One region of the Aeromonas allosaccharophila genome, then DNA from elsewhere that is predicted to be linked to it. Evidence: predicted binding sites of a transcription regulator. Region 1 holds the regulator's gene; each other region holds the start of a gene.

Region 1 (4,715 bases):
CGCTAATCTGGCCCTCGCAGCCCTGTTGTTGTGTAGTGCGGTGACCGCCAAAGAGTCCGACTTTGCCGAGAAGGTCTACGTCGATGCCGTCAAGCAGGTGGCTGAGATGCAGGACAACCGCATCACCTTCGAAGAGGATGTGACCATCAATCAGGGCACCATCAAGATCAAGGCTGACAAGGTGGTGGTGACCCGTTCCGGCGAGAAAGGGGCCGAGGTAATGACCGCCTACGGCAAACCGGCCACCTTCTTCCAGATCCTGGATAACGGCAAGCCGGTCAACGCCCATGGCAACACCATCCGCTACGAGCTGAAAAACCGGCTGGTGACCATCACCGGTAACGGTCAGCTCAAGCAGGAGGATAGCCAGGTCAATGGCGATCTGATCCGCTACGACATCGTCAAACAGAAGATGATTGCCGAGAGCAAGAGCCCGAACCAGCGGGTCAAGACCGTGTTCCTGCCGGATCAGGTAGAGAATTTCGACAAGCCCGCCGATCAGCAGAAGCAGGGAAAATAAACCATGGCAGTGTTAAAAGCAGTGGGCCTGCAGAAGAGCTACAAGCGCCGCATGGTGGTGAGTGACGTCAGCCTGGAAGTGGGCACCGGCCAGATTGTCGGCCTGCTCGGCCCCAACGGTGCCGGCAAGACCACCTCGTTTTACATGATCGTCGGGCTGGTGCAGCGCGATGCAGGTCTCATCACCATCGACGATCAGGACATCAGCCTGCAGCCCATGCATGTGCGGGCTCGCAACGGTATCGGTTACCTGCCGCAGGAGGCCTCCATCTTCCGTCGCCTGTCGGTGTTCGACAATCTGATGGGGGTGATGCAGACCCGCAAGGGGTTGAGCCGCGAGGAGCGTGAGGACAAGGTTCAGCAGCTGCTGGAAGAGTTCAACATCACCCACATTCGTGACAACTTGGGTCAGAGCCTCTCCGGTGGTGAGCGCCGCCGGGTCGAGATCGCCCGCGCACTGGCGGCCGAGCCGCGTTTTATTCTGCTGGATGAGCCATTTGCAGGGGTTGACCCGATTTCTGTGATAGACATCAAGAAGATCATTCAGCATCTGAAAGATAGAGGCCTCGGCGTCTTGATTACCGACCACAACGTCAGAGAGACTCTGGACGTATGTGAGAAGGCCTATATCGTCAGCCACGGCAAGATGATTGCCGAAGGTGCACCGGCTGACATCCTCGCCGATGAACAGGTCAAGCGCGTCTATTTGGGCGATCAATTCAGTCTATAGTAAGGGGGCATGCCTTCATTTCCTTTGACGCCTGCCTCGCTGAACATAAGGATATCCCGACGTAGATGAAGCCGACATTACAGTTGCGTCTCGGTCAGTCCCTGACCATGACGCCGCAATTACAACAAGCGATTCGTCTGCTCCAGCTCTCCACCCTGGAACTTCAGCAGGAAATTCAGCAAGCGCTCGAAAACAACCCTCTGCTGGAGCAGGAAGAGAGCGAGCAGCAGGAGAGCGCACCGGAAGCGCCGGTCGATGACAGTCAAATGGACTCCAGCGATGCCATGGCTCAGGAGCAGATGCCGGACGAGTTGCCGGTGGATACGACCTGGGATGAGGTCTACTCCGCCGGCACCGCCCAGAGCGCCGGCCCCATCCACGATGGGGAAGATAGCGTCTATCAGGGGGAGACTACCGAAAACCTGCAGGATTATCTGCTGTGGCAGATGCGACTCACCCCGTTCAGCGACGTGGATGCCGCCATTGCGCTCGCCATCATCGATGCTATCGACGAATCCGGCTATCTGACCGTTGCGCTGGAAGACATTCAACAGGCGGTGGGCAGCGACGAGCTGGAGGTCGAACTCGACGAGGTCGAGGCGGTGCTCAAGCGGGTGCAGCATTTCGACCCGGTCGGCATTGCCGCCCGTTCGGTGCAGGAGTGCCTGCTGATCCAGCTGGAGCAGTATGACCCGCAGACCTCCTGGCTCAATGAGGCCAAGGAGGTGATCCTCGAGCACATGGAGCTGCTCGGCAACCGCGATTATCGTACCCTCGCCCGCAAGACCAAACTCAAGGAGAGCGACCTCAAGGAGGTGCTGGATCTGATCCAGCTGCTGGAGCCGCGCCCCGGTAACGGCATCATCCAGAGCGACTCCCAGTACGTGATCCCCGATGTTTCCGTGGTCAAGAAGGGCAACAAGTGGGTGGTCGAGCTCAATCCCGATTCCGCTCCCCGCATCAGGGTCAACGAGACCTATGCCGCCATGGCCCGCAACGCCCGCAGCAGCACCGATACCCAGTTTATCCGCTCCCATTTGCAGGAAGCCAAGTGGTTCATCAAGAGCCTGGAGAGTCGCAATGACACCCTGCTGAAGGTGGCCAGTTGCATTGTCGAGCAGCAGCAGGGCTTTTTCGAGTATGGTGAAGAGGCGATGAAGCCGATGGTGCTCAACGACATCGCCGAAGCGGTGGAGATGCATGAGTCGACCATCTCCCGGGTGACGACCCAGAAGTACATGCATACCCCCCGTGGTATCTTCGAATTGAAGTTTTTTTTCTCCAGCCATGTGAACACCGAAGGAGGAGGAGAGTGCTCATCGACCGCAATTCGCGCGCTCATCAAGAAGCTGGTGACGGCAGAGAATCCTGCCAAGCCGTTAAGTGATAGCAAGATCGCGGATTTGCTGGCCGAACAGGGTATTATGGTGGCGAGACGCACGATCGCTAAGTATCGCGAATCCTTGTTTATCCCACCTTCCAATCAGCGCAAACGCCTGGTTTAGGCAAAACAAAAGGATGATGTTATGCAAATTAACCTGACCGGACACCATGTCGAGATCACCGAAGCTCTGCGTGATTATGTGAACAACAAATTTGCCAAACTCGAGCGTCACTTCGACCACATCAACAATGTTCATGTGGTGCTTAGCGTGGAAAAACTGAACCAGATAGCGGAAGCCAAATTGCACGTCAGCGGTGGCGAAGTGTTTGCCAACTCTGAACATGCCGATATGTATGCTGCGATAGACACCTTGCTCGACAAGCTGGACAGGCAGATCATCAAGCACAAAGATAAGTTAAACAAAAAATAACTATGCAACTTGAACACATACTGAGTCGGGACTGCACCAAGAGTGCAGTCCCTTGTACCAGCAAGAAACGCGCCCTCGAAATCATCAGCGAGCTGGCCGCCGAACGCCTTGGCACTTCCCGTCAGGCGCTGTTCGAATGTTTGCTGGCCCGCGAAAAAATGGGCAGTACCGGGATCGGTGCCGGTATTGCGATCCCCCACGGTCGTATTGACGATGAATTCCCGCCAACCGCGATCCTGATGACCTTTGCCGATCCTATTCCTTTCGACGCCATCGACAATCAACCGGTTGACCTGCTGTTTGCCTTGCTGGTGCCGGAAAGCGAGTGCAAGCAGCATCTCAAGACCCTTTCCCTGATGGCTTCCAAGCTCGGTGACAAGGCGGTCTGCCGCCAGTTGCGCCAGGCAACCAGCGATGAAGAGCTCTATCAGATCATGACCTCGGCCTGACAGCAGGCCAAGGATGAGACACCCGTTTTGGCGTGAGGGAACAAGATGCAGTTAATCGTGGTAAGTGGACGTTCGGGCTCCGGTAAAACGGTAGCCCTGCGAGTGCTGGAAGATCTGGGTTACTACTGTGTGGACAACCTGCCGGTCAATCTGCTGCCGCAGCTGATTGTCTCGGTCGAGAGCCAGTATGACAAACTGGCGGTCAGTATCGATGTGCGCAACCTGCCGAGCGAGCCGGAGAAACTGGAAAATCTGCTGGCCCAGGTGCGCAATGAAGGGCGGGTAAAGTTCTCCAGCTTCTTCTTCGATGCCGACAACGGCACTCTGCTGAAGCGTTATGGCGAGAGCCGCCGCTTGCACCCCCTGTCACGCAACAAGCTGTCGCTGGATGAGGCCATTCGGGAAGAGACCAACCTGCTTTCGCCCCTCTCTTCAACTGCGGATCTGCGTATCGACACCACCAACCTCAGCATTCACGACCTGAGCGAGCTCATCAAGACCCGGGTGCTCGGCAAGAAAGAGAACGAGCTGGTGCTGGTGTTCGAGTCGTTCGGGTTCAAGTACGGCATTCCCAAAGATGCCGACTTCGTGTTCGATGCCCGCTTCCTGCCCAATCCGCACTGGATCCCCGAGCTCAAGCCGTTTACCGGCAAGGATGAGCCGGTCGCCAACTACCTCTCGGCGCAGGCCGATGTGATGTTGTTTACCCAGCAGATCGAAAACATGCTGGTAACCTGGTTGCCCCATCTGGAGCGCAATAATCGCAGCTACCTCACGGTGGGCATCGGTTGCACCGGCGGTCAGCACCGTTCGGTCTTTATTGCAGAACGGTTGGCCAGCGCATTCCGCCTGCTTGGCAAAAATGTGCAGATCCGCCACCGCACTCTCGACAAAAGTGCCCCCCAATCCTGACGGACCAATAGGACGACCCGATGACTGTTTCCGCCTCGGTTGAAGTGAAAAACAAGCTGGGTATTCATGCCAGACCAGCCATGATGCTGTTCGAGCTGGTGCAGGGGTTCGATGCCCACGTACTGCTGCGCAATGAAGATGGTGTGGAGGCAGATGCTGACAGCATCATCGGCCTGCTGATGCTGGATTCCGCGCAAGGGCGGCAGGTGGAAGTACAGGTTGAGGGCCCCGAAGAGGTCGAGGCCCTGGCCGCCGTCGTGGAGCTGTTCACCTCCGGCTTCAACGAGGAGT
Region 2 (4,715 bases), 2.0 Mb from region 1:
AGGGCCTTCAGCAGGCCACTGATCTTGCTATTCATAAATTCAAGGGAGGTTTGATACTCGAGGCTATTGCGCAGAAACTCGCTGCGCTCCTGCTGCACATCGACCGTATTGCCGTCACCGGTATCCGGTTGCAGCGGGTTGCGATATTGCACGGTACCCGGAGCGTCCATATTCAAGGCAAAATGCTTTTCGCTGGTCGTGGCCAGACCAAAACCCTGATGCGACTGGGCCTCCTGCAACGCCTGTGCGAAGTTGATATCTCTGGCTTTGAAGCCCGGGGTATCCGCGTTGGCAATATTGCTGGACAGCACTTCAGCCCGCTTGGCGCGAACGCTTATCGTGTGTTGATGAACACCGAATGCCTTGTCAAATGAAAGAGCCATAGCACACCTCCTGCTTGGTATATTTTGTTTGCAAGAGGTGTGCCATAAGCGAATCACTGAACTCGATGATCTGGGGATGAGCACATTGAAGACCAGAAACCACGGGAGTATCTCGCTCCCGCAGCCAGGTAACGTCTGGCTACCACAGGTTGTTAACCATCTTGGCAGTGGTTGGAAATGGCAGGTAAATAGAGGCATTGAGCTGTAGAGAAAGAAAGAGGGAAGCTAATCGCTTCCCTCTTTACATGAACTGGCAAGAACCCAGAATATCAAGGCTATCAGGCCTATTTGACCTTGTAGACTATCCCCGGATTACAGCGGATCATCTCGAACCGGTCGGTCAATCCGGCCAGTGATTCCGACGCCCCCAACATCAGATATCCACCAGGATTGAGGCTGGCAGCAAACTGGTTGAGGATCTTCGACTTCACTTCCGGCGCAAAATAGATGAGCACGTTACGGCAAAAAATGATGTCAAACTTGCCGAGCAGGCTGTAGCTCTCCAGCAAATTGATCGGCCGGAAGGTGGTCAATTTTCTGACTCGCTCCACTACCCGCATCTTGTTGTCGCCGTAAGGCTCAAAAAACATCTTCTTGCGCTCGGGTGACAACCCGCGAGCCAGTGCAAGACTGTCATAAATGCCTTCCTTGCACTGGTTGAGCATGGTCGTCGAGATATCCGTTCCGACAATTTGCACGCCACCAGGCAAGGTGCCCGGCTTTTTCATCTGTTGTTCCAGCGCCGTCATGGCAATGGAGTAGGGCTCTTGCCCTGACGACGATGCGGCAGACCAGATCTTGATGGGGCGGCCGCTTTTCCCCAATTCAGGGAAAATCTTGTCGGTAAGCAGTTGAAACGGATAGGTATCACGAAACCAGAGGGTCTCGTTGGTTGTCATGGCATCCACCACGGCCATTTTCAGGTCACGCTCTCGCACACTCATTGCACGGGTAACCAGATCAGACAGACTCTCGATGCCAAACTGAGCCATCAACGGTGAAAGACGGCTCTTCACCAGATACTGTTTGTTATCACCCAGCACGATCCCGCTCTGAACCGCCAGAAAGTTGCTGAACTGTTTGTATAAGTCGTCCGAAAGTGTCTTCATGCAGCTGTTCTTCTTTATTAGAGTGCGTTTTGTACGGCCTTGGCCAATTCATCCGGTTGGAACTTGGCGATGAAATTGTTGGCCCCCACTTTCTGCACCATGGCCTGGTTGAATACCCCACTGAGGGAGGTATGCAGAATAACATGCAAATCCTTGAGATTGGGATTATTCCGGATTTCTGCAGTGAAGGTGTAACCATCCATTTCCGGCATTTCGATATCCGAAATCACCAGCGCAATCTGATCCTTGATGGGGCCATTTTTGGCCATTTCCAGCAGCATATTCAGTGCTTCACGACCATCTTTTGCCAGCACGCACTCGACCCCGATGGCTTCGAGCGCACGCTGCACCTGTTTGCGCGCAACAGAAGAGTCATCGGCAACCAGCACAGGACGTCCCAGGGTCGGGTGGTCGATGCTAGACTCCACCAGCTCTTTGCTCACTTCAGTAGATACCGGGGAGATCTCGTTGAGAATGCGTTCAACATCGAGGATCTCTACCAACTCGCCATCCACCTCAGTGACCGCAGTCATGTAGTTGATGCGACCCGCGCCTTTGGGCGGTGGCAGGATCGACTCCCAGTTCATATTGATGATGCGCTCGACCGAATGCACCAGAAAACCCTGAATGGAGCGGTTGTACTCGGAGATAATAATGAAGCACTTGCTCAAATCTTCAATCGGACGCTTGCCAACCGCCATGCTGAGATCGATGACCGAAATCGTCTGGCCACGAATATGGGCGACCCCGCGAATGCAGGAGTTCAGTTTGGGCATCACGGTCAAGGGGGGGCACTGCAACACTTCACGCACTTTGAATACGTTGATGCCAAATCTTTGACGTCCGTTGAGACGAAACAACAACAACTCCAGCCGGTTTTGTCCCACGAGCTGGGTACGCTGGTTGACCGAGTCCAGAATACTGGCCATAAACACTCCCTAAAAACGCTTGGCATTAATCATGCATGCGTGATGGATTGCGTCAGACTATCGATGTGACAACGAACAGATTCTGAAGCAATCATAGTTAAATATGGTGATATGCGTGAACAACTTATCGACCAACGAGCGAAAATGATTAACCGACTTTTACTCATCAGCCTCTTTTTTGGCAGCATATCTTCCAGCTACGCCTCGGACGTCACTACTTATCTGCAAGAAAGGGCACAAGAGTTCGTTTACAGCCAGCTGGATGTTCCGTTGGATGCCAGAGCTGAGGTCACCCCTGCCACGCTGGATGAACGGCTCCCACTGACCCGCTGCGAAGATCTGCTCACTATCAGCTTACCAGCAAAAATGGAAATTCGCCGCAATACAACAGTTTACCTTAAATGTGAGGAAGACAAACCTTGGGACGTCTATCTCCCGGTGCGGGTCAGCATTCAAAAGCCCTATGTCACGGTGGCCAACCCCATTGCCAAGGGGGATCTGCTGAGTGAAAGCCAGCTGGTCCTGGCCTATCAGGATCAAACCCTGATCCGCGGCGACTACCTGACTGACACAGCCCCTCTTATCGGGGTGCGCAGCAAGCGGGAGCTAAAACCGGGGCAGCCCATCCGTTTGAGCCAGGTTTGTGTAGTGTGTAAAGGGGATCAGGTCACTCTGACGGCAGAAAACAGCAACTTCCAGATCAAAACCATGGCCCGAGCCTTGCAAGATGGCAGCTTCGGAGAGATCATCAAACTCGTCAATATTCGCTCCGGCAAAACCGTTGAGGGTAAAGTCAGTGCAGTGGGTGCCGTATCGGTCACGTTTTAAATCCGGATCCTTGACAACTTTTTTCTAAAGTTTTGACCTGCCGCACCGATAAACAGGTAAGCAAACCTTAAAGCAGACGAAGGTAACTAAAATGGCCATCAACAATATCAACAACTTGGCGAACAATCGGTTGCAAAATACCGCTAATAGCCAGGGGACAGGCAGCAAGTCAGTCACCTCATCGCCCGAAAACAAAGCGGCTACTGTCAAGCTGGACTCCGTCTCCTTGACCAGTGAGGCGCAACAATTGCAAAAAATGCAACAAAACCTCAATACCGCCTCGACCGGCAACGAGAGCAAGGTCGAACGACTGAAAAAAGCCGTTGCCAGTGGCGAATATCAGGTCAACAGCGAAGCTGTTGCCAAGAAGATGTTCAGTTTCGAGGCCAATCTGGACAAAGTTCTGGGATGATGGACTTACCTTCGTTACTGCACACCCAAGATGATTACCTCAGCCAGATGCAAGGCATTCTGGAAGAGGAGTTCAGCTTGCTCGAGCAGCATCAGGCACTGGCCCTGCCTGCACTGACCGAGCGCAAACAGCAGTTGCTTGCTGCGATAGAAACCCTGGACAAGACGCTGGCAGAGATGCCGGAACTGGCACTGCAGCTGGCAGCATATCCCGACGTGATAGCGCAACTTCGTGCAAAACTGGATGCCTGCCAGGCACAAAATGATATCAACGGTCGTTTGCTTGAATTGAGCATGGTCTCCAACCGTCGTCTGGCAACCTTTCTGAGTCAGTTGCGAGATCGCAACAGCCTGACCTATGACGCCAAGGGCAACACTCGCTCTGGCACCCGCTCCTACGGTATCAAGGCCTGACATCTCTTATCAGGCCTTGCATTTTTGCTGTCCGTTTTAAAACACCAGTCTCAGCAACTCTCGCCCATCCTCACACGCATTGACGCGTAGCACCCCGTCTTCATAGCACCCGTAACTGGCAGGCAGCTCGCCGCGCGGGAAACAGATCGATCCCGGGTTCATCAATACCCGCTCCCCCTGCCACTCCAGCACCGGCACATGAGTGTGGCCACTCAGGAACAGACTGCCCGCCGGGAGCTGTACCTCGTCCGGACGGTAAAGATGACCGTGGCTGACAAACCAGCGCCGCTCATCGACCAGCAGCTGGTTGTAGGGGGCGGTAATGGGAAAGCGCAACAGCATCTGATCCACTTCGGAATCGCAATTGCCCCGCACCGCGATGATCTGCGGTGCCAGCTCGTTGAGCCGATCGGCCACGGCAGCCGGGTTATACCCCTCCGGCAGAGGATTGCGCGGGCCATGGTTGAGCAGATCGCCGAGCAGCAGATAGTGATCCGGCTGCCAGGGCTCAAGTTGGGTCAGCACCCGCTCCAGCGCAATGATGCTGCCGTGGATGTCGGAAATGATGGCAAGTTTCATGAAATGCTCCTCACTGCGGGCTGAAATAGAGATCCTTGGTGGCAATCGTCCCTTTCAAATTC
Region 3 (4,715 bases), 590 kb from region 1:
GGTCACGAACTTGCCTTCTTTACCGGCGAACGGTGAGGTGTTGACCTGGAAGGTCATGTTCACGGTCGGCTCGTCAACGGAGAGCGGCGGCAGGGCTTCAACAGCACCGTTGTCACAGATGGTGTCGGAGATTTTCAGCTCGCCCAGACCGGTGATGGCGATGATGTCACCCGCTTGCGCGTCGGTAACTTCAGTACGGGACAGGCCCAGGTAACCCAGCACCTGGCCGACTTTACCGTTACGGGTTTTGCCGTCAGCACCAACGATGGTGACTTGCTGGTTGGTCTTGACGCGACCACGGGTGATACGGCCGATACCGATAACGCCGACGTAGGAGTTGTAGTCCAGCTGGGAAATCTGCATCTGGAAACCACCGTCGGCATCCGCCGCCGGGGCTTCTACGTTGTCAACGATAGCCTGGAACAGCGGCTCCATGTTCTCGGACTCGACGTCCTGATCCATGGTGGCCCAACCGTTCAGTGCAGAGGCGTAAACAACTTTGAAATCCAGCTGTTCGTCAGTCGCGCCCAGGTTGTCGAACAGGTCGAATACCTGATCCATTACCCAGTCAGGACGAGCACCCGGACGGTCGATCTTGTTGATGACCACGATCGGCTTCAGACCCTGAGCGAACGCTTTCTGGGTCACGAAACGGGTTTGCGGCATCGGGCCATCTACGGCGTCAACCAGCAGCAGCACGGAGTCAACCATGGACAGTACGCGCTCAACTTCACCACCGAAGTCGGCGTGACCCGGGGTATCAACGATGTTGATGCGGTAGTCGTTCCAGCGGATCGCAGTGTTCTTGGCGAGAATGGTGATGCCACGTTCCCGTTCCAGATCATTGGAGTCCATGATCCGTTCCTGACCTTCGCTGGTGCGATCCAGAGTACCGGATTGCTGCAGCAGCTTATCAACCAGAGTCGTTTTGCCGTGGTCAACGTGCGCAATAATCGCAATATTGCGTAAATTCTCTAACATTCTCGCCTCAAATCACCGGGTAAAATTGGGCGCTAATTGTACTCTCGCCTTTGTGATCTGCCTAGCAGAATTGCAGTACATTCGCGCACAACAACGGATCTGGATCATAGACCTCCCCGACAAACCCTGCTTAGATGGGCGGTGGCCGTATTTTGCGCACCATTATAGCGCACCAAAACGATCCACCACTGCACTAAATTGATGCAACACGAGTCGAGAACGCCTGATTTTGGGGAGCCTCATCAGCGGGATTGCCCTGAAATCAAGCTGTCACAAACTTGGCACGATACTGGCTTATGTGAATGTGACGACGCATTCACCCAGAGAGTTTTAACACCGGAGGTTACTTAGCATGTCAGCCCAGAACGTATTGGCCCTGATCCAGGAACACGAAGTCAAGTTTGTTGATCTGCGCTTTACCGACACCAAGGGTAAAGAGCAGCATGTATCCATCCCTGCTCACCAGGTTGATGAAGATTTCTTCGAAGACGGCAAGATGTTCGATGGTTCCTCCATCGGTGGCTGGAAAGGCATCAACGAATCCGACATGGTACTGATGCCGGACGCAGCCTCCGCCAAGCTGGACCCGTTCACCGAAGAGACCACGCTGAACATCGTTTGTGACGTGCTGGAGCCTGCCACCATGCAGGGCTACGACCGCGATCCGCGCTCCATTGCCAAGCGTGCCGAAGATTTCCTGAAAGCCAGCGGCATCGCTGACACCGTGCTGTTCGGGCCGGAGCCGGAATTCTTCATGTTCGACAACATCACCTTCTCGAACACCATGGGCCACAGCTTCGTAAAAATCGAATCTGAAGAAGCCGCATGGAACTCCGGCACTGCCTATGAGCATGGCAACAAGGGTCACCGTCCGTTCGTGAAAGGCGGTTATTTCCCGGTTGCGCCGGTCGACTCCTCCCAGGATATCCGCGCCGCCATGTGTCTGGTGCTGGAAGAGATGGGCCAGGTTGTTGAAGCTCACCACCACGAAGTGGCCACTGCCGGTCAGAACGAGATCGCTACCCGCTTTAATACTCTTACGCTGAAAGCTGACGAAGTGCAGGTGCTGAAGTACGTGATCCACAACGTGGCCCACGCCTACAACAAGACCGTTACCTTCATGCCGAAACCCATGTTCGGTGACAACGGCTCCGGCATGCACTGCCACCAGTCTCTGGCCAAGAACGGCGTCAACCTGTTCGCTGGCGACCTGTATGGCGGCCTGTCCGAAATGGCTCTGCACTACATCGGCGGTATCATCAAGCACGCCAAGGCCATCAACGCCTTCGCCAACCCGACCACCAACTCCTACAAGCGTCTGGTTCCGGGTTATGAAGCACCGGTCATGCTGGCCTACTCTGCCCGCAACCGCTCTGCCTCCATCCGCATCCCGGTAGTACCGAGCCCGAAAGCCCGTCGTATCGAAGTGCGCTTCCCGGATCCGGCTGCCAACCCGTACCTGGCCTTCGCAGCCCAGCTGATGGCCGGTCTGGACGGTATCATCAACAAGATCCATCCGGGCGATGCCATGGACAAGAACTTGTATGACCTGCCGCCGGAAGAAGCCGCAGAAGTACCGACCGTTGCCGGTTCTCTGGACGAAGCGCTGGCTGCTCTGGATAGCGATCGCGAGTTCCTGACCCGTGGTGGCGTGTTCAGCGATGACTTCATCAACTCCTACCTGGAACTGAAACAGCAGGATGTTGACCGTGTGCGCATGACCCCGCACCCGCTGGAGTTCGAACTGTACTACTCCGTCTAAGCCAGAACAGGCTGCCCATTTAAATCCGGCCAGCTTGCTTAATCGTGACAAAACCCGCCATCTGGCGGGTTTTTTCTCTGATAGGATTAAGAAAATGACCGTCAAGGAGAGATGGATGAACAACAAGCATGTTTTAGGGGTGCTCACCCTGCTGTTACTGACCTCGTTCGGGGCAGATGCGGCCAAGGTCTACTCCTGGGTCGATGGCAATGGCATCACCCACTACACGGATGCACCACCGCCAAACAAGAGTGCCAAAGAGGTCGATCTGCGGGTCGCCCCGCTGCTGGGCAGCAGCACGCCCAAATCGGTGCAGGTGGACAACTTCAACAGCCTGACCGGCGCCGATGCCAAGAAGGAAAAAGAAGCAGCCAAGCTGGCCATCGAACTGCTTTCCCCGGAACAGGGCAGCACGCTGCGCGACAACACCGGCAACATCGTCTTTCAGGGCAATATCAGTCCGAAACCACCGACCCAGTATGATGTGCGCCTGATCCTGGATGGCAAGGCTGCCCCCATCGTCAACAACAGCCTGTCGATCCGCGTCGAGAACGTTGATCGCGGCGCCCACGAGGCTCAGCTCGAGCTGCTCGCCAAAGACGGTACGATCCTTGCTAAATCCAGTGCAGTCACCTTTTACCTGCATAGAGCGAGCGTGACGCCGGCTCCCAAACCCACCCCCAAAGCCGACTAGGGGTGATATAGCGCACCGATGCGGGTAAACTCTATGCACCATATCGGTGCATAACAGGTGTGTAGCACCGTTTTAGGGAGAAACCTGTGCCAACCCGCTCGGACAACGCCAAAACACTCTTGGATAATTTGCTGACCGCCGTGATCCTGATGGATGAGCGGCTCAGCATCCAATTCGTCAACCCGGCGGCTGAACAGCTGCTCTCCCTCAGTGAACGCAGGCTGATCGGTATCGAACTGCCCCATCTGCTGGAACATATCTCCCTCGACCTGCAACGGCTGAAACAGTGCCTCATTTCAGGGCAGGGCTTTACCGATAGCGAAGTGACCCTGGTGGTAGAGGGAGAACCGCGGTTGGTAGAACTGAGTGCAACGCCCATGGCTGACCATGAACAGCGCCTGCTGGTGGTGGAGCTGCGCAAGATCGACCAGCAGAAGAAGATCAGCCAGGAGCAGCAGCAACATGCCCAACAGCTGGCGGCCAAGGAGCTGGTGCGCGGCCTGGCCCACGAGATCAAGAATCCCCTCGGCGGCCTGCGCGGCGCGGCCCAGCTGCTGCAAAAAGAGTTGCCGGACCCGGCGCTGCGCGAATATACCGGCATCATCATCGAGCAGGCCGACCGGCTGCGGGTGCTGGTCGATAGGCTGCTCGGCCCCCAGCGCCCCGGCCGCCACCAGATGCACAATGTCCATTCGGTGCTGGAGCAGGTACGTCGACTGGTGGAGCTGGAGCTGCCCCCCTCTGTTCGCATCGAGCGGGATTACGACCCCAGCATCCCCGAATTCGAGATGGAGCCGGATCAGCTGCAGCAGGCGTTTCTCAACATAGTGCGCAACGCCGCCGAAGCGCTGGGCGATCAGACCGGGCTTATCCGCATCAAGACTCGCACCGCGTTCCAGATCACCATCCACGGCCAACGCTACCGGCTGGCGGCGGAGATCAAGATCATCGACAACGGCCCCGGCATTCCCGATGCCATCCGCGACACCCTGTTCTACCCGATGATCACCGGCAAGGAGGGAGGTACCGGGCTCGGCCTCTCCATCGCCCAGAACCTGATCGACCAGCACAAGGGACGGATTGACTGCATCAGCTGGCCGGGTCACACCGAATTCACCATTTTTCTACCGCTTCGCAAGTAAGGGAACCCCATGACCGCCAAAGTGTGGATCGTCGATGACGACAGTTCTATCCGCTGGGTGCTGGAGCGCACTCTCGGCAGCGAAGGCTTCAACTGCGAGAGCTTTGCCGATGGCGAAGCGCTGCTGCACGCCCTTG
Region 4 (4,715 bases), 890 kb from region 1:
TTGGCATTCTTGACCAGGGTATCGAGCTGCTCGGTCAGGCGGATATCCCGCTGACCCACCCCGGCCGTATCGATAAGTACCAGCCGACGATGGCGGAACTGATAAAGCGCATTGGCCAACTCTTCGGCATCACGCACCTGGCGTACCGGGCAACCCATGATGCGGCCATAGGTCTGCAGCTGCTCATGGGCACCGATCCGGTAGTTGTCGGTGGTGATCAGCGCCACCTGCTCGGCGCCATACTTCATGGCGAAACGGGCAGCCAGCTTGGCGATAGTAGTGGTTTTGCCCACCCCGGTCGGACCAAGCAGCGCAACCGCGCCGCCCTGACGCAAAATCTCGTCTTCGCTGATCTTGAGCTGGGCCGTCAGCACCTCGGCCAACTGGGCCATCGCCTGATGGATGGACATATCTTCGGGGATAAGCCCCGCCAGTTGATCGGCAAACGCATCGTCAAAGCCGAGCTTCTTGAGCTCCTTGATCAGCAGGGCCCGCATCGGTTCGCGGCGCTCCACCTCTTGCCACATCAGACCGGAGATCTGGTGCTCCAGCAATTTGCGGATGCTGGCCATCTCCTTGCGCATCCCCTCCATCTCCTGATCCCGCTGGGCAGGTTGAGGGGGACGCTGACCGGAGGCAACCCGGGCCTTGGGCTTGGCAGGTTCCGGGGCTGCGCCCCACTGCCCTTGCTCGGCCAAGGTTCTGGGCGCTGCATTGGCAGCAGCCAGACCGGCCGATTGGGTGTTGCCCATTGGCGCCGCATTGCCCGGCTTGAGCTTCTGCTGGCGCGCCAGCAAGGCGGCCAGGGTATCGGCATAATGTTCGTTCTGCTCCTTCGCCGGTGTCGGCTCGGGACGGATCATCTGCCGTGCGGCAGACGAAATATTGACGCTCTCATCGTTCAGCTGACGGCGAACCGGCGCATCTTTGGGCCCCGGAACCTGGGATTGATAATCGACTGCGGCGACTATCTCTACCCCTCCGGTGACTTTTTTGTTGGACATGATGACGGCGTCAGGCCCGAGAGTCTCCTTGACCTCGGCCAGAGCCGTTCGCATGTCCTTGGCAAAAAACCGCTTAATCTTCACCCGTCGTCTCCGCTAACTAGTTCTGCCCCACCGCACTGACGATGCGAATTTGCTTGTCGTCGGGCACTTCCTGATAAGACAGAACGCGCAATCCAGGAATGGCATTCTTCACAAACTTGGCCAGGGTATTGCGCAAGATCCCCGATGTCAGCAGCACGGCAGGTTGACCTTCCAACTCTTGCCGCTGTGTGGCCTCCACCAGTGAGCGCTGCATCCGCTCTGCCAGACCCGGTTCAATACCGGCACCATCACCGCCACCTGCCTGCAGGGATTGATGCAATATACGTTCCAATTCCGGAGCCAAGGTAATCACCGGCAGCTCAGGATCCGGGCCTGCAATCTCCTGCACAATCAGGCGACGCAGGGCAATCCGGCAAGCGGCGGTGAGCACTTCCGGATCCGGACTGCGCGGCGCGTATTCAACCAGGGTCTGCAGGATAGTGCGCATATCGCGGATTGGCACGCCTTCATTGAGCAAATTCTGCAATACCTTCACCAGGTTACCCATGCTGATCACTTCCGGCACCAGCCCTTCGACCAGCTTGCTCTGATGTTTGCCAATCATGTCCAGCAGCTGTTGTACCTCGTCATGACCCAGCAGCAGAGCCGCATGGTTGGTGAGGATCTGGCTCAGATGGGTAGCTACCACGGTCGCGGTATCCACCACCGTATAACCCAGCGTCTGTGCTTGAGAGACCATCTCCTTGGCAACCCAGACCGCTTCCAGCCCGAAGGCGGGATCCCGGGTGGCTATCCCCTGGATCTGGCCAAATACCTGCCCCGGATTGATGGCCATCTCTTTATCATGGTAGACATTGGCCTCGCCGGTACTGACCCCCATCAAGGTGATGCGATATTGGTTTGGCGCCAGATCCAGATTGTCGCGAATGTGCACGGCCGGGACCAGAAAGCCCAACTCTTGCGAGAGTTTCTTGCGTACCCCTTTGATCCGGTTGAGCAGTTCACCACCCTGATTGCGATCCACCAGCGGGATCAGCTGATAGCCGACTTCAAGCCCTATGATGTCCACCGGCATCACATCGTCCCAACTCAGCTCTTTCTGCTCATGAGGCTGTTCGGCAGTGGCAGGCAACAGCTCGCCCTTGGCCGCTTTGGCGGCCGCCAGTTTCTCGCGGCGCAGCAGCCACCAGGCGCCGGCGGCCGAGAGAGCCCCCAAACTCAGGAAGGCAAAATGCGGCATCCCCGGCACCAGTCCCATCATCAGCAGAATGCCGGCAGAGATGATCAGCGCCTTGGGATTGTCAAACAGCTGACCCAATACCGCAGTCCCCATGTCCTGATCGGTATTCTGACGGGTCACTATGATGGCGGCGGCGATGGAGAGCAGCAGGGAGGGGATCTGCGCCACCAGACCGTCACCTATGGCCAGCAGGGTATAGATCTCGGCAGACTCGCTGAAGGTCAGCTGGTGCTGCATCATCCCGATGATGAAGCCACCGATGATGTTGATAAAGAGGATCATGATGCCCGCGATGGCATCCCCTTTGACAAACTTTGAGGCACCGTCCATGGAGCCGTAAAAGTCGGCTTCCTGGGTCACATCCTGACGACGCTTCTTCGCATCTTCCTGATTGATGAGACCGGCGTTCAAATCGGCATCGATAGCCATCTGTTTGCCCGGCATCGCATCAAGGGTAAAACGGGCACTCACTTCCGCGATCCGCCCGGCACCCTTGGTGATCACCACAAAGTTGATGATCATCAGGATGGTAAAGACGATGATGCCGACCGCATAGTTGCCGCCGATCACCACATTACCGAACGCCTCGATCACATGGCCCGCAGCGGCAGTACCATTATGACCTTCCAGCAACACCACCCGGGTCGAGGCGACGTTCAACGCCAACCGCAGCAAGGTAGCGAGCAGCAATACGGTCGGGAAGGCAGCAAATTCGAGGGGACGCCGGGTATAGACGGCCACCAGCAGTATCACGATGGAGAGGGCAATGTTGAAGGAGAAGAGCACATCCAGCATCAACGGCGGGATGGGCAACACCACCATGCCGAGCGCAGCCAATACCAGCAGAGGGGTACCAAGGCCTTTGCCCAATACTCCCCGGTACTCTTTGAACTGGCCCAATACTGCCTTGAATTCCATCGCGCTTCTCAATTTCAACCTGCTGGTGCCAGATTAAAGCAAACATCAAGCCAACAATACAAGACATTGAAATACAATGGATTTATTTTGACTACGTCAGAACTTTGTCATTTGCGATATTCGGTCGGGATGGGGAGATCCTTGGCCAGCGGCTGGGGACGACGCCCCTGACCACGGCGGAATTTTTTGAGCTGGAAAACATAGGCGAGCACCTGGGCAACCGCCGCAAACAGCCCTTCCGGGATCTCGTGGCCCAGCTCGGTTGAGTGGAAGATAGCCCGGGTCAAAGCCGGTGACGGCATGATCGGGATCTCGTACTCTCTGGCTATCTCCCTGATCTTCATTGCAATTTCATCGGTACCCTTGGCCACGACCTTGGGCGCGGCACCGGGTTTGCTCGCATCATACTTGAGCGCCACCGAGTAGTGGGTCGGGTTGGTGATCACCACATCGGCCTTGGGCACATCGCCCATCATCCGGCGCATCGCCATCTGCATCTGCAACTGGCGGATCTTGCCTTTTACCTCGGGCTTGCCTTCGCTGTCCCTGAACTCGTCCTTCACCTCCTGCTTGGTCATCTTGAGCTGACGCATATGGTTCCACTGCTGGAACGGCACATCGATGGCCACGATGGGAAGCAGGGCGCAGCAGAGGATGATCAACATCCAGAGAAACAGCTCCAGCGCATCGATAATGCCACCGGGAAATCCCTCCATGGAGAGGTTGAGCAGGTGATTGAACTGGCTGGATAACATCCACCAGGCAAACAGAGTGATGAACACCACCTTGGCGATGGACTTGACCAGCTCGATCAGCGACTGCACCCCGAACATCCGCTTGAGGCCACTGAGCGGACTCAACTTGCTCATCTTGGGCATCATGGCTTCGGTGGAGAAGTTCATCCCCCCCATCAGGGTGTTGCCGATAAAGGCGGCAATCGCCACCAGCGCGAACAACAACCCCAGCGGAAGAACCAGTTCCCCCAGCAGCGCCGGCAACATGGCGATCATGGCATTGGGATCGAAAGCCTGCTCCCGATCCAGAGTAAAGCCCATGGTGACGACCTTGATCATGGCGGTCGCCAGCGAGCCCTTGAGCATCAACAGGCCAAATACCGCCGAGAGCAGAACGCTGGCGGTTCCCAACTCTTTTGAACGTGCTATCTGCCCTTTTTCACGGGCCTGTTGCAGTCGTTTGCCCGTGGGTTGTTCGGTACGTTCCTGGTCGGTATCAGCCATGAGCGCCCCCGAAGCACTGGGTGTTGATCAGCTCGCAGCTGACCTCCTGCACCCGCTCCCACATCATGTCGAAGTGGCCGAGGAACCCGCCGATAGTGAGCCAGAGGATCAGCAGACCCGACATCATGCTGACCGCAAAACCGATACTGAAAATATTGAGCTGCGGCGCCGCACGGGTCATGACACCAAAGGCGAAGTTGATCAGCAGCAGGGCGACGATGGCAGAAAGGGCCATCACCAGTGAGGCCTGATACATCACTCCGAGAAAAC

What was found. Region 1 encodes sigma-54, which starts transcription at its own class of promoters, with help from an activator protein. Its sites were predicted from a motif close to TGGCACNGTTTTNGCTT; they were not measured.
Region 2: the regulator sigma-54 is predicted to act here: its motif matches at 2,442-2,458, upstream of flgA (flagellar basal body P-ring formation chaperone FlgA).
Region 3: the regulator sigma-54 is predicted to act here: its motif matches at 1,261-1,277, upstream of glnA (glutamate--ammonia ligase).
Region 4: the regulator sigma-54 is predicted to act here: its motif matches at 3,244-3,260, upstream of flhA (flagellar biosynthesis protein FlhA).

The regions. Positions count from the first base shown of each region.
Region 1 covers NZ_CP065745.1:3,115,786-3,120,500, reverse strand. The annotation lists gene lptA (lipopolysaccharide transport periplasmic protein LptA) at 1-520, shown strand, start outside; gene lptC (LPS export ABC transporter periplasmic protein LptC) at 1-6, shown strand, start outside; gene lptB (LPS export ABC transporter ATP-binding protein) at 524-1,249, shown strand; gene I6G90_RS14170 (RNA polymerase factor sigma-54) at 1,315-2,754, shown strand; gene hpf (ribosome hibernation promoting factor) at 2,776-3,063, shown strand; gene ptsN (PTS IIA-like nitrogen regulatory protein PtsN) at 3,066-3,512, shown strand; gene rapZ (RNase adapter RapZ) at 3,558-4,424, shown strand; gene npr (PTS phosphocarrier protein NPr) at 4,445-4,715, shown strand, end outside.
Region 2 covers NZ_CP065745.1:497,900-502,614, reverse strand. The annotation lists gene flgB (flagellar basal body rod protein FlgB) at 1-383, opposite strand, end outside; gene I6G90_RS02265 (CheR family methyltransferase) at 668-1,492, opposite strand; gene I6G90_RS02260 (chemotaxis protein CheV) at 1,510-2,421, opposite strand; gene flgA (flagellar basal body P-ring formation chaperone FlgA) at 2,566-3,249, shown strand; gene flgM (flagellar biosynthesis anti-sigma factor FlgM) at 3,341-3,661, shown strand; gene I6G90_RS02245 (flagella synthesis protein FlgN) at 3,658-4,074, shown strand; gene yfcE (phosphodiesterase) at 4,111-4,653, opposite strand; gene I6G90_RS02235 (peptide ABC transporter substrate-binding protein) at 4,664-4,715, opposite strand, start outside.
Region 3 covers NZ_CP065745.1:3,707,003-3,711,717, reverse strand. The annotation lists gene typA (translational GTPase TypA) at 1-981, opposite strand, end outside; gene glnA (glutamate--ammonia ligase) at 1,334-2,743, shown strand; gene I6G90_RS16945 (DUF4124 domain-containing protein) at 2,859-3,437, shown strand; gene glnL (nitrogen regulation protein NR(II)) at 3,524-4,579, shown strand; gene glnG (nitrogen regulation protein NR(I)) at 4,589-4,715, shown strand, end outside.
Region 4 covers NZ_CP065745.1:2,224,273-2,228,987, forward strand. The annotation lists gene flhF (flagellar biosynthesis protein FlhF) at 1-1,088, opposite strand, end outside; gene flhA (flagellar biosynthesis protein FlhA) at 1,105-3,207, opposite strand; gene flhB (flagellar biosynthesis protein FlhB) at 3,315-4,445, opposite strand; gene fliR (flagellar biosynthetic protein FliR) at 4,438-4,715, opposite strand, start outside.